Variovorax paradoxus: one gene and its partner. The protein of the gene in region 1 interacts with the protein of each later gene in a pairwise test. Links are inferred from orthologs where the notes say so. Each region holds a gene or a part of one and is shown on either strand. Other genes may lie near its edges.

Region 1 (5,968 bases):
CCGCCTGGCCGTACGACAGCCCCAGGATCACGAAGCCGACCAGAATGAAGATGTCCTGCCCGACCCGGCCGCCGTCGAGCAGCGTGGGGGCGAAGCCGCTGAACGCAGCGATCACGGCGGCCAGGCCGCCCAGCGTGAAGCGGCGGCCGATGCGGTCGGCCAGCAGGCCTGAGGCCACGATGCCGGCCGCGCCGAGCACTGCACCGATCATCTGCACTACTAGGAATTCTGTGACGGACTGGTCGGAATACAGCGTGATCCACGACAGCGGGAACACGGTGATCAGGTGGAACAGCGCATAGCTGGCCAATGCGGCGAACGCGCCGATCAGGATGTTGGTGCCCTGCGAGCCGACCAGGTCGGTGACGCTGGTGGGCTCCAGTTCGCGCTCTTCGAGCAGGCGCGAGTAGTCGTCCGTGGCCACCAGGCGCAGGCGGGCGAACAGCGCCACCACGTTGATGGCGAAGGCCACGTAGAAGCTGTAGCGCCAGCCCCAGTCGAGGAAGTCTTCCGACGGCAGGCTCGAGTACAGGAAAGCGAACAGCGCGCTGGCAATGAAGAAGCCGATGGGCGCGCCGAGCTGGCCCAGCATGGCGTACCAGCCGCGGCGGTTGGCCGGGGCATTGAGTGCGAGCAGCGACGGCAGGCCGTCCCAAGAGCCGCCGAGCGCAAGGCCCTGGCCGAAGCGGAACACCGACAGCAGCACGATGGCCGTGAAGCCAAGGTTGGCGTAGCCCGGCAGGAAGGCAATGCCGGCGGTCGAGGTGCCAAGCACGAAAAGCGCCAAGGTGAGCTTGGCCTCTCGCCCGAAACGTCGCTGGATGGCCATCGAGATGACAGTTCCGAACGGACGTGCGATGAAGGCGAAGGAGAAGATCAGGAACGAATAGAGCACGCCTTCGAGATGCTGCTCGAAGGGGAAGAAGACCGCCGGGAACACCAGCACCGAAGCAATGCCGTAGACGAAGAAGTCGAAATATTCGGAGGCCCGGCCGATGATCACGCCGACGGCGATTTCGCCCGGGGCGATGTGCGAGTGGTCGTCACCCTGCCGGGCATCGCGTTCGGGCGAGCTCGGCAGCGGATGGGCGCCTTGCGGACTGATGCTGGACGTCGTCATTGCTTGCTGTAATTCGAATGCCACGCCGGGACGCGACACAAAAAGATCATGGAGAGCCTATAGCGTCGCACTGAAAGACGTTTACCGCCATAGGACAAAACGTCCAATAGGCAAAACCCGTCTCACGGCGTAGATTGTGGGGTCATTTTGCGCCGACCTCGCACCTCTTTTCCCCACGGCATGCACATCCTCAAGAACCTTCGCCGATCGCTCCTGCTGCTTCCCGCCATGCTCCTGGCGGGCTGCAACACGGTGTTGATGAACCCATCCGGCGACATCGCCAGCCAGCAGGGACGCCTCATCGTCGTCTCCACCGTGCTGATGCTGATCATCATCATCCCGGTGGTCGCCCTGACCGTCCTTTTCGCCTGGCGCTACCGCCAGTCGAACAAGGAAGCCGTCTACAGCCCCGACTGGGACCACTCGACCCAGCTCGAACTGGCGATCTGGGCGGCTCCGCTGCTCATCATCATCGCCCTGGGCGCCATCACCTGGATCAGCACCCACACCCTCGACCCCTACCAGCCGCTGCGCCGCATCGACGCCCAGCGCCCCATTCCCGCGGACACCAAGCCGCTGGTGGTGGAAGTGGTGGCACTCGACTGGAAGTGGCTCTTCATCTACCCCGAGCAGGGCATCGCCACGGTGAACGAACTGGCGGCCCCGGTGGACCGCCCTATCGAATTCAGGATCACGGCGTCCTCGGTGATGAACTCGTTCTTCATTCCTGCGCTGGCCGGCCAGATCTACGCCATGCCGGGCATGCAGACCAAGCTCAACGCGGTGATCAACAAGCCGGGCGAGTTCGAAGGCTTCTCCGCCAACTACAGCGGCGCCGGCTTCTCGGGCATGCGCTTCAAGTTCCACGGCCTGAGCCACGAGGGCTTCGACCAGTGGATCGCCAAGGTCAAGACCGGCAAGGACGGCGAGTTGAGCCGCGCGCTCTACCAGAAGCTCGAAGTGCCCAGCGAACGCGAACCGGTGCGCCACTACGCCGCCGTCGCCCCCGACCTGTATGACGCCATCCTGAACCGCTGCGTCGACAGCGGCAAGATGTGCATGAAGCAGATGATGGCCATCGATGCCGAAGGCGGACTGGGCAAGCCCGGCGCGTTCAACGTCGCCACCATGCAATCCTGGCAGCCCGACAACATCAATTCGCCCAAGCGCAAGTACGTCACGGCGATGTGCACCACCGAAGAATAACGATGCTCGAACACCTCGACCTCACGAAGCTGGTCTTCGGCCGCCTCACCTGGGAGGCCATTCCTTACCATGAGCCGATCCTGATCGGCACCTTCATCGCGGTGGCGCTCGGCGGCCTCGCATTGCTCGGCGCCATGACCTATTTCAAGGTCTGGGGCACGCTGTGGCGCGACTGGATCACCAGCATCGACCACAAGAAGATCGGCATCATGTACATCATCCTGGGCCTGGTGATGCTGCTGCGCGGCTTCTCCGACGCCATCATGATGCGCGCCCAGCAGGCGATCGCCTTCGGCGACAACGCCGGCTTCCTGCCGCCGCACCACTACGACCAGGTCTTCACCGCCCACGGCGTGATCATGATCTTCTTCGTGGCGATGCCGCTGGTCACCGGCCTCATGAACTTCGTGGTGCCGCTGCAGATCGGCGCGCGCGACGTGGCCTTCCCGTTCCTGAACAACTTCAGCTTCTGGATGACCACTTTCGGCGCCGGCCTCGTGATGGCTTCGCTGTTCGTCGGCGAGTTCGCCAAGACCGGCTGGCTGGCCTACCCGCCGCTGTCGGGCATTCTCTTCAGCCCCGACGTGGGGGTGGACTACTACATCTGGTCGTTGCAGATAGCGGGGGTCGGGACATTGCTGTCCGGCGTGAACCTGCTGGTCACCATCGTGAAGATGCGCGCACCCGGCATGACCATGATGAAGATGCCCGTCTTCACCTGGACCGCCCTGTGCACCAACGTGCTGATCGTGGCCGCCTTCCCGGTCCTGACCGCTGTGCTGGCCCTGCTGTCGCTCGACCGCTACGTCGGCACCAACTTCTTCACGAACGACATGGGCGGCAACGCCATGATGTACGTGAACCTGATCTGGATCTGGGGCCACCCCGAGGTGTACATCCTGATCCTGCCGGCCTTCGGTATCTTCTCGGAAGTGGTCTCCACCTTCTCGGGCAAGCGCCTGTTCGGCTACGCCTCGATGGTGTACGCCACGGTCGTGATCACGATCCTGTCGTACCTCGTGTGGCTGCACCACTTCTTCACCATGGGCTCCGGCGCCAGCGTGAACTCGTTCTTCGGCATCACGACCATGATCATCTCGATCCCCACGGGGGCGAAGATCTTCAACTGGCTCTTCACCATGTACCGCGGCCGGATCCGTTTCGAACTGCCCATGATGTGGACCATCGGCTTCATGATCACCTTCGTGTTCGGCGGCATGACCGGCGTGCTGCTGGCGGTGCCCCCGGCCGACTTCGTGCTGCACAACAGCCTGTTCCTGATCGCCCACTTCCACAACGTGATCATCGGCGGCGTGCTGTTCGGCATGCTGGCCGGCATCACCTACTGGTTCCCGAAGGCCTTCGGCTACAAGCTCGACCCGTTCTGGGGCAAGTGCTCGTTCTGGTTCTGGATCGTCGGCTTCTGGACCGCCTTCATGCCGCTGTACGTGCTCGGCCTGATGGGTGTCACCCGCCGCATGAGCCACTTCCAGGACATGTCGCTGCAGATCTGGTTCCAGGTCGCCGCCTTCGGCGCCGTGCTGATCGCGCTGGGCATCGGCTGCTTCATCATCCAGCTGGTGGTGAGCTACATCCGCCGCGATTCGCTGCGCGACACCACGGGCGACCCGTGGGACGGCCGCACGCTGGAATGGTCGACCTCGTCGCCCCCGCCGGCTTACAACTTCGCGTTCACGCCCCGCATCCACGACAACGACGCCTGGTCGGACATGAAGGCCCGCGGCTACGAGCGTCCGCTGGAAGGCTTCAGCCCGATCCACATGCCCAAGAACACGGCCGCCGGCTTCGTCATCGCGGCGCTGAGCGCGGTGTGCGGCTTCGCCCTGATCTGGCAGATGTGGCTGCTGGCCGGCATCGGCTTCGTCGCCATGCTCGTCGCCATCATCGTCCACACCTTCAACTACAAGCGCGACTACCACATCCCCACGGATGAAGTCGTTCGCACCGAAGACGCGCGCACGCGCCTCCTGGCTGCCCATGTCTAACAGTACCGCCCTCCCCTCCCACACGAACACCGTGGGCAACGCCTCGAGCGTGCCCACCTTCGAGCTGTTCAACGTCCGCAACGAAGACCACCATCCGGAGAACGGGACCCTGCTGGGGTTCTGGCTCTACCTGATGAGCGACTGCCTGATCTTCGCGTGCCTGTTCGCGGTGTACGGCGTGCTGGGCCGCAGCTATGCGGCCGGCCCCTCGGGCGCCGACCTGTTCGACCTGCCGCTGGTGGCGATCAACACCTCGCTGCTGCTGCTGTCGTCCATCACGTACGGCTTCGCGATGCTCGAGATGCAGCGCCGCCGCATGGGCGGCGTGCTGGTCTGGCTGGCCATCACCGGCCTGCTGGGCGCAGGCTTCATCGGCCTCGAGCTGTATGAGTTCGCGCACCTGATCCACGAAGGCGCCGGCCCGCAACGCAGCGCGTTCCTGTCGTCGTTCTTCGCACTGGTGGGCACCCACGGCCTGCACGTGACCTTCGGCATCATCTGGCTCATCGTGCTGATGGTCCAGCTGCCCAAGCACGGCTTCACCGCCGCCAACCGCCGCCGCCTGATGTGCCTGTCGATGTTCTGGCACTTTCTGGACGTGGTCTGGATCGGCGTCTTCACCTTCGTGTACCTGATGGGATCGCTGCAATGAGCGCGCATATCGACACCGCCGGCCACGGCGCACACGGCCATGACGACCATGGCCACGACGACGGCCCCGTGAGCCACAGCACCTTCAAGGGCTACATGACCGGCTTCGTGCTGGCCGTGATCCTCACCGCCATTCCCTTCTGGCTCGTGATGGCGAAGGTGTTCGACAAGCCGAACACCACCGCGCTCGTGATCCTGGCCTTCGCCGTGGTGCAGATCGTCGTCCACATGGTGTACTTCCTGCACATGGACGCCAAGTCCGAGGGCGGCTGGAACATGCTGGCGCTGATCTTCACGCTCGTGGTCGTGGTCATCACGCTGGCCGGCTCGTTGTGGGTCATGTATCACATGAACACCAACATGATGCCGACCATGCACGACATGAAGAACATGCCCTGATGGCGGCTGCAGTCCGCCAGCGCTCAGCCGCCGCGCGGGTGGCGCTTGCGGTCTGCGCCGTCCTCGCCTTCGCAGGTTTCGTCGCGCTCGGAACCTGGCAGGTCGAGCGCCGGGCCTGGAAGCTGGACCTCATCGCCCGCGTCGAACAACGCGTGCACGCCCCGGCCTCCGCACCGCCCGGGCGAACCGAATGGCCCACGGTCAACGCGGCCAATGACGAATACCGGCATGTCCGCCTTGCCGGCACTTTCCTCCACGACAAGGAAGCCCTGGTCCAGGCCAGCACCCGGCTCGGCGCCGGCTTTTGGGTGCTCACCCCGCTGCGCACCGCCGACGGCAGCGTGGTGCTCGTCAACCGCGGCTTCGTGCCGCCCGAGGCGCGCGAGCGTTCGGCGCGCACGGCCGGCGAGCCCCAGGGCGAGACGGCGGTGGCCGGCCTGCTTCGCCTGACCGAACCCAAGGGCGGTTTCCTGCGCAGCAACGACCCTGCCGCCGACCGCTGGTTCTCGCGCGACGTGCAGGCCATCGCGCAGGCCCGCGGGCTGGCGGACGTGGCGCCCTACTTCATCGACGCCGAAGCGACGGC
Region 2 (4,457 bases), 1.2 Mb from region 1 along the record:
GTTCGCCTTCAAGAAGCGGCTCGAGGAGGGCCGCGGCCGGCTCACGCTCATCGCCAACGAGGTGGCGCGGCTGGCCGGCACCATCCTCGTCGAGTACGCCGCGGCGGCGCGCAAGATCAAGGACACCAAGATCCAGCCCGACGCGGTGCAGGACGCCGCGCAGCAACTGCAGCGCCTTGTCGGCAAGCGCTTTATTGCCGATGCACCCTGGACGCAGCTGCAGCACTTCGCGCGCTACCTGAAGGCCATCGTGCTGCGCCTGGACAAGCTGCGCGCCGACCCTGCACGCGACGCCGCCAAGCTGGTCGAACTGAAGCCCCAGGACCAGCGCTACTGGCGACTGGTGGCGGAGCGCAAGGGCGTGGTGGACGACCGCATGCTCGAGTTCCGCTGGCTGCTGGAGGAACTGCGCGTGAGCTTCTTCGCGCAGGAACTGCGCACGCCGCAGCCGGTGAGCGTGAAGCGGCTCGACAAGGCGTGGGCGCAGCTTCAGGCCTGAGCAAGGGGGCGCCGCAGACGAAAAAAAGCCCGCTTGCGCGGGCTTCTTTCATTTAGCGTTCCGGCCAAGGTGCGGGCTATATGCGTCCCATGAGCACGAGGATCACGACGATCAGCACGATCAGGCCGACGCCGCCGCTGGGACCGTAGCCCCACGACCGGCTGTAGCCCCAGCTGGGCAATGCGCCGATCAGTATCAAGATCAGGATGATCAGCAGAATGAACGAGAGCGACATGTTTTCTCCAGGGCAGTGGTTGTGATGAGCTTTCATGCTCCTCCCGCCATGTCGAATGGATCGCCGGAGAGCCGCCCCTTCGGCGGTCAGTGAACGTCCTACCGCGGGCGTCGCCGCTGCGGCCACCAGCCGTCGGCGCACGCCCCGCAGGCACTATCGAATGAGTGCCGCGAGCTTCATATTCAGAGCTTGGCCAGCCGGTCGAGCGCTGCCAGCAGGGTCTCGTCCTTCTTGGCGAAGCAGAAGCGCACCACGCGCTGGTCGAAGCCGTTGCCGTAGAAGGCCGACAGCGGAATGGCGGCCACGCCGATCTCGCTGGTGAGCCACAGGCAGAAATCGGCTTCCGACAGGTCGCTCACCGCCGAGATGTCGACGCACTGGAAGTAGCTGCCCTCGCTGCGCAACAGCCTGAAGCGCGTCTTTTCGGCCAGGCCGGCGGCGAACAGGTCGCGCTTGCGCTGGTAGAACGCCGGCAGTTCCAGGTACGGCTTCGGCTCGGCCATGTACTGGGCGAGCGCGTGCTGCATGGGTGTGTTCACCGTGAACACGTTGAACTGGTGCACCTTGCGGAATTCGGCCATCAGCGGTGCCGGCGCCGCCACGTAGCCGACCTTCCATCCGGTGACGTGGTAGGTCTTGCCGAAGCTGCTCACGATGAAGCTGCGCGCCGCCAGGCCAGGGAAGCGGGCCACGCTTTCGTGGCGGGCGCTGTCGAACACCATGTGCTCGTAGACCTCGTCGCTGATCACGAACACGTCCGTCGGCGCGAGCAGTTCCTCGAGCTGGCGCATCTCGGCCTCGGTCCAGACCGTGGCGCTCGGGTTGTGCGGCGTGTTGATGATGATGGCGCGCGTGCGCGGCGTGAGCGCGGCGGCGATCTTGCCGAAGTCGGGCCGGAAGGTGCCGGGCACCAGCGGCACGCGCACCACGCTGCCGCCGGCCAGCTCGATGTTGGGCACGTAGCTGTCGTAGCAGGGCTCCAGCACGATCACCTCGTCGCCCGGGCGCACCACCGCGAGGATGGCCGTGATGATGGCCTGCGTGGCACCGGCGGTCACCGTGATTTCGGTGGCCGCGCTGTAGCTGTGGCCGTACATCGCCGAGAGCTTGGCCGCGATCGCATCGCGCAGCGCCGGGATGCCGGGCATCGGCGGATACTGGTTGTGGCCCGCGGCCATGGCCGCCGTGACGTCCTCGAGCAGCTTCGGATCGCAGTTGAAATCCGGAAAGCCCTGGCCCAGGTTGACCGCGCTCTTCTCGGCGGCCAGCGCCGACATGACGGTGAAGATGGTGGTGCCCACGGAGGGCAGCTTGGTGCCGACGTCGGGCGTGCGTGGGGAGGTGCTCATGATGTACGTGATTTCTTCAACGGTTGGTCCACATTCCACTTGCTCGTCGCTGCCCTTTCCAGAAGCACCGCGGAACCGGCTTTGCCGGCCGAAGGTGTTGCCCCCGGAAGGGGGTTGGCGAAGCGACACGAAGTGCGCGAAGCCTGGGGGTGATCGCGTTATAGCTCGTAGTCCTGCTGGTGGCCGCTCAGCGCCTTGGCGATCAGGTTGCGGTCGAGCCGGTCGCTCAGCAGTTCGGCGAACTTGAAGACGAAGTTGCGCAGATAGGCGCTGCGCTTGAATGCGACCCGCGCGATGTTCTGGCCGAACACATGGCCCATGGGGCGCACCACGAGGTCGGCATTCGACTCGTCGCGCACCGCCATCTCGGCCACGATGCCCACGCCCAGGCCCAGCCGCACGTAGGTCTTGATCACGTCCGAGTCGATCGCCTCCAGCGCGATGCGCGGCGTGAGCTTCTTCTGGGCGAACGCATGGTCGATGCGCGTGCGCCCGGTGAACGAGGGGTGGTACGTGATGATCGGCTCTGTCGCCAGGTCCTCGAGCGAAATGCGCTCCTTGGCGGCCAGCGGGTGGTCCTTGGGCAGCACCAGCACGTGCTGCCATTCGTAGCAGGGGAGCGTGACGAGCTCTGCATAGCCGTCGAGCGATTCGGTGGCGATGCCGATCTCGGCGATCTCGTCGATCACCATGCGCGCCACCTGGTCGGGCGAGCCCTGGTGCAGGCTCACGTTGACCTTGGGGTAGGCCTCGCGCAGGTTGGCCACGGGCACCGGCAGCACATAGCGCGCCTGGGTGTGGGTGGTGGCGATGGAGAGGGTGCCGCTGTCCTGCGCGCTGAACTGCTCGCCGATGCGCTTGAGGTTGCCCACCTCGCGCATGATGAGTTCGATGCTGGCGATGACATGCTGCCCCGGCTCGGTGACGCGCTTGAGGCGCTTGCCGTGGCGCGCGAAGATCTCGACGCCCAGTTCTTCCTCAAGTTCGATGATGGCCTTGGAAACACCTGGCTGGGAGGTGTGAAGCGCCTTGGCCGCCTCGGTGAGGTTCAGGTTACGGCGCACTGCCTCCTGAACAAACTTGAACTGATGCAGATTCATATCAAATTCCGTCTTATTGCGGAATTCATTATGCCTTCGCAATCTATCGAAATGCGCAACTGTTCGGATTTGTTCAGCTTTGGGTGGTGCTTTCAGCGTCGTCCCGAGTGGCGACCTGGGCAAGCAGTCCGATCAGCTCGGGCTCTTCGCCCACGATGCGCGCCAGCGTGAAGACGGTCTGGGGCCAGGCCTGACGCAGCGCCTCGACTTGGCGCGGCAGGTCCTCGCGGGCGTGCTTGCCCATGCCCAGGAACAGCGGAACCACCCGAATGGCAGTGGCGCCGGCGTTGATCAGTGCCGCTGTGGCCATCGACAGGTCGGGCGCGGCCAGTTCGAGATACGCGCAGGTGACGAGGGCATCGGGCACGCGCGCCGTCGTCTGCGCCGCCACCGCCTCGATCGGCTCGCGCCAGCGCGGGTCGCGCGACCCATGCGCCAGCAGCACGATGCCCTGGACCTGCCGCCGTGCGGCCGTGTCTGTCGCAGCGGCGGTCATCGTCGCAGCACCAGCCAGCTGAAGGCCGTGAGCGACATCACCGAATAGATCATCCCTGGCGCTGCCGCCGTGAGCCATGGAGACCAGTTGCTCAGGTTGCCCAGGTAGCCGAACACGTTGTTGAGCAGGAAGAAGCTGATGCCGATCATCACGCCGCCGAACACGTAGGTCGTGATGCCCGCCTGGCGGAAGTGCAGGTAGGCGAAGGGCAGGGCGAGCACCACCATCACGAGACACGAGAGCGGGTAGAACACCTTGCGCCAGAACTCGATCTCGTAGCGCTGCGCGGTCTGGCCGTTGGCGTCGAGGTGGCGGATGTAGTCGAACAGGTCGATCGTGCTCATGCGGTCGGGACGCAGCAACGCAACCGACACCATCTCGCCGGTCAGCGAGGTCGGCCAGTTCAGTTGAGGGATCTTGGTCGTGGTGATATGCGCCTGGTCGGCACCGCTGCGCGTGTCGTACTTCTGCTCGTCGACGTCGGTCAGCATCCAGTGACCGTCGCTGCCGATGGTGGCCGTGGCCGCCACGATCTGGGTCTTGATGTAGCCGTTGTCGTCGAACTCGAAGATGCGCGGGCTCTTCAGCGCGCCCTTGCGGTCGACGGCCAGCACGTTCACCGCGTAGGACGTGTCGCCGCGCTTTTCCTTGAGCCATGCGCCGGTGTTGCCCGCCAGCGAGTAGGTGCCCTGGTACCTGGCCTTGAGCAGCTGGCCAGTGCGTTCCGACGTCGGCGCCAGGTAGTCGCCGATGGCGAAGGTCAGCACCACGAAAGCGA

Evidence for each region. Proteins that work in one complex are often made in the same cells at the same time.
Region 2: the proteins of cyoB (region 1) and AACL56_RS16235 interact in binary tests that used the Escherichia coli proteins (3 or more experiments, as listed by UniProt). The link is inferred for Variovorax paradoxus from one-to-one orthologs.

The regions. Positions count from the first base shown.
Region 1 is NZ_LR743507.1:4,771,582-4,777,549, forward strand. The notes cover bases 1,858-4,830. They hold cyoB (cytochrome o ubiquinol oxidase subunit I), read left to right. Parts: upstream 1,858-2,328; coding sequence 2,329-4,332; downstream 4,333-4,830. Other genes in these bases: cyoA (ubiquinol oxidase subunit II), read left to right, coding at 1,858-2,326; cyoC (cytochrome o ubiquinol oxidase subunit III), read left to right, coding at 4,325-4,830. Also shown: AACL56_RS22485 (MFS transporter), read right to left, coding at 1-1,120; more of cyoA, read left to right, coding at 1,301-1,857; more of cyoC, read left to right, coding at 4,831-4,984; cyoD (cytochrome o ubiquinol oxidase subunit IV), read left to right, coding at 4,981-5,382; AACL56_RS22510 (SURF1 family protein), read left to right, coding at 5,382-5,968. UniProt on the Escherichia coli protein: Cytochrome bo(3) ubiquinol oxidase is the terminal enzyme in the aerobic respiratory chain of E.coli that predominates when cells are grown at high aeration.
Region 2 is NZ_LR743507.1:3,550,990-3,555,446, reverse strand. Bases 1-2,960 are described here. They hold AACL56_RS16235 (pyridoxal phosphate-dependent aminotransferase), read right to left. Parts: upstream 2,084-2,960; coding sequence 917-2,083; downstream 1-916. Other genes in these bases: AACL56_RS16230 (CysB family HTH-type transcriptional regulator), read right to left, coding at 2,242-2,960; AACL56_RS16240 (DUF3309 family protein), read right to left, coding at 576-734; hrpA (ATP-dependent RNA helicase HrpA), read left to right, coding at 1-499. Also shown: more of AACL56_RS16230, read right to left, coding at 2,961-3,183; AACL56_RS16225 (sirohydrochlorin chelatase), read right to left, coding at 3,257-3,679; LPS export ABC transporter permease LptG, read right to left, coding at 3,676-4,457. UniProt on the Escherichia coli protein: Shows aminotransferase activity with methionine and histidine as substrates, and to a lesser extent also with phenylalanine.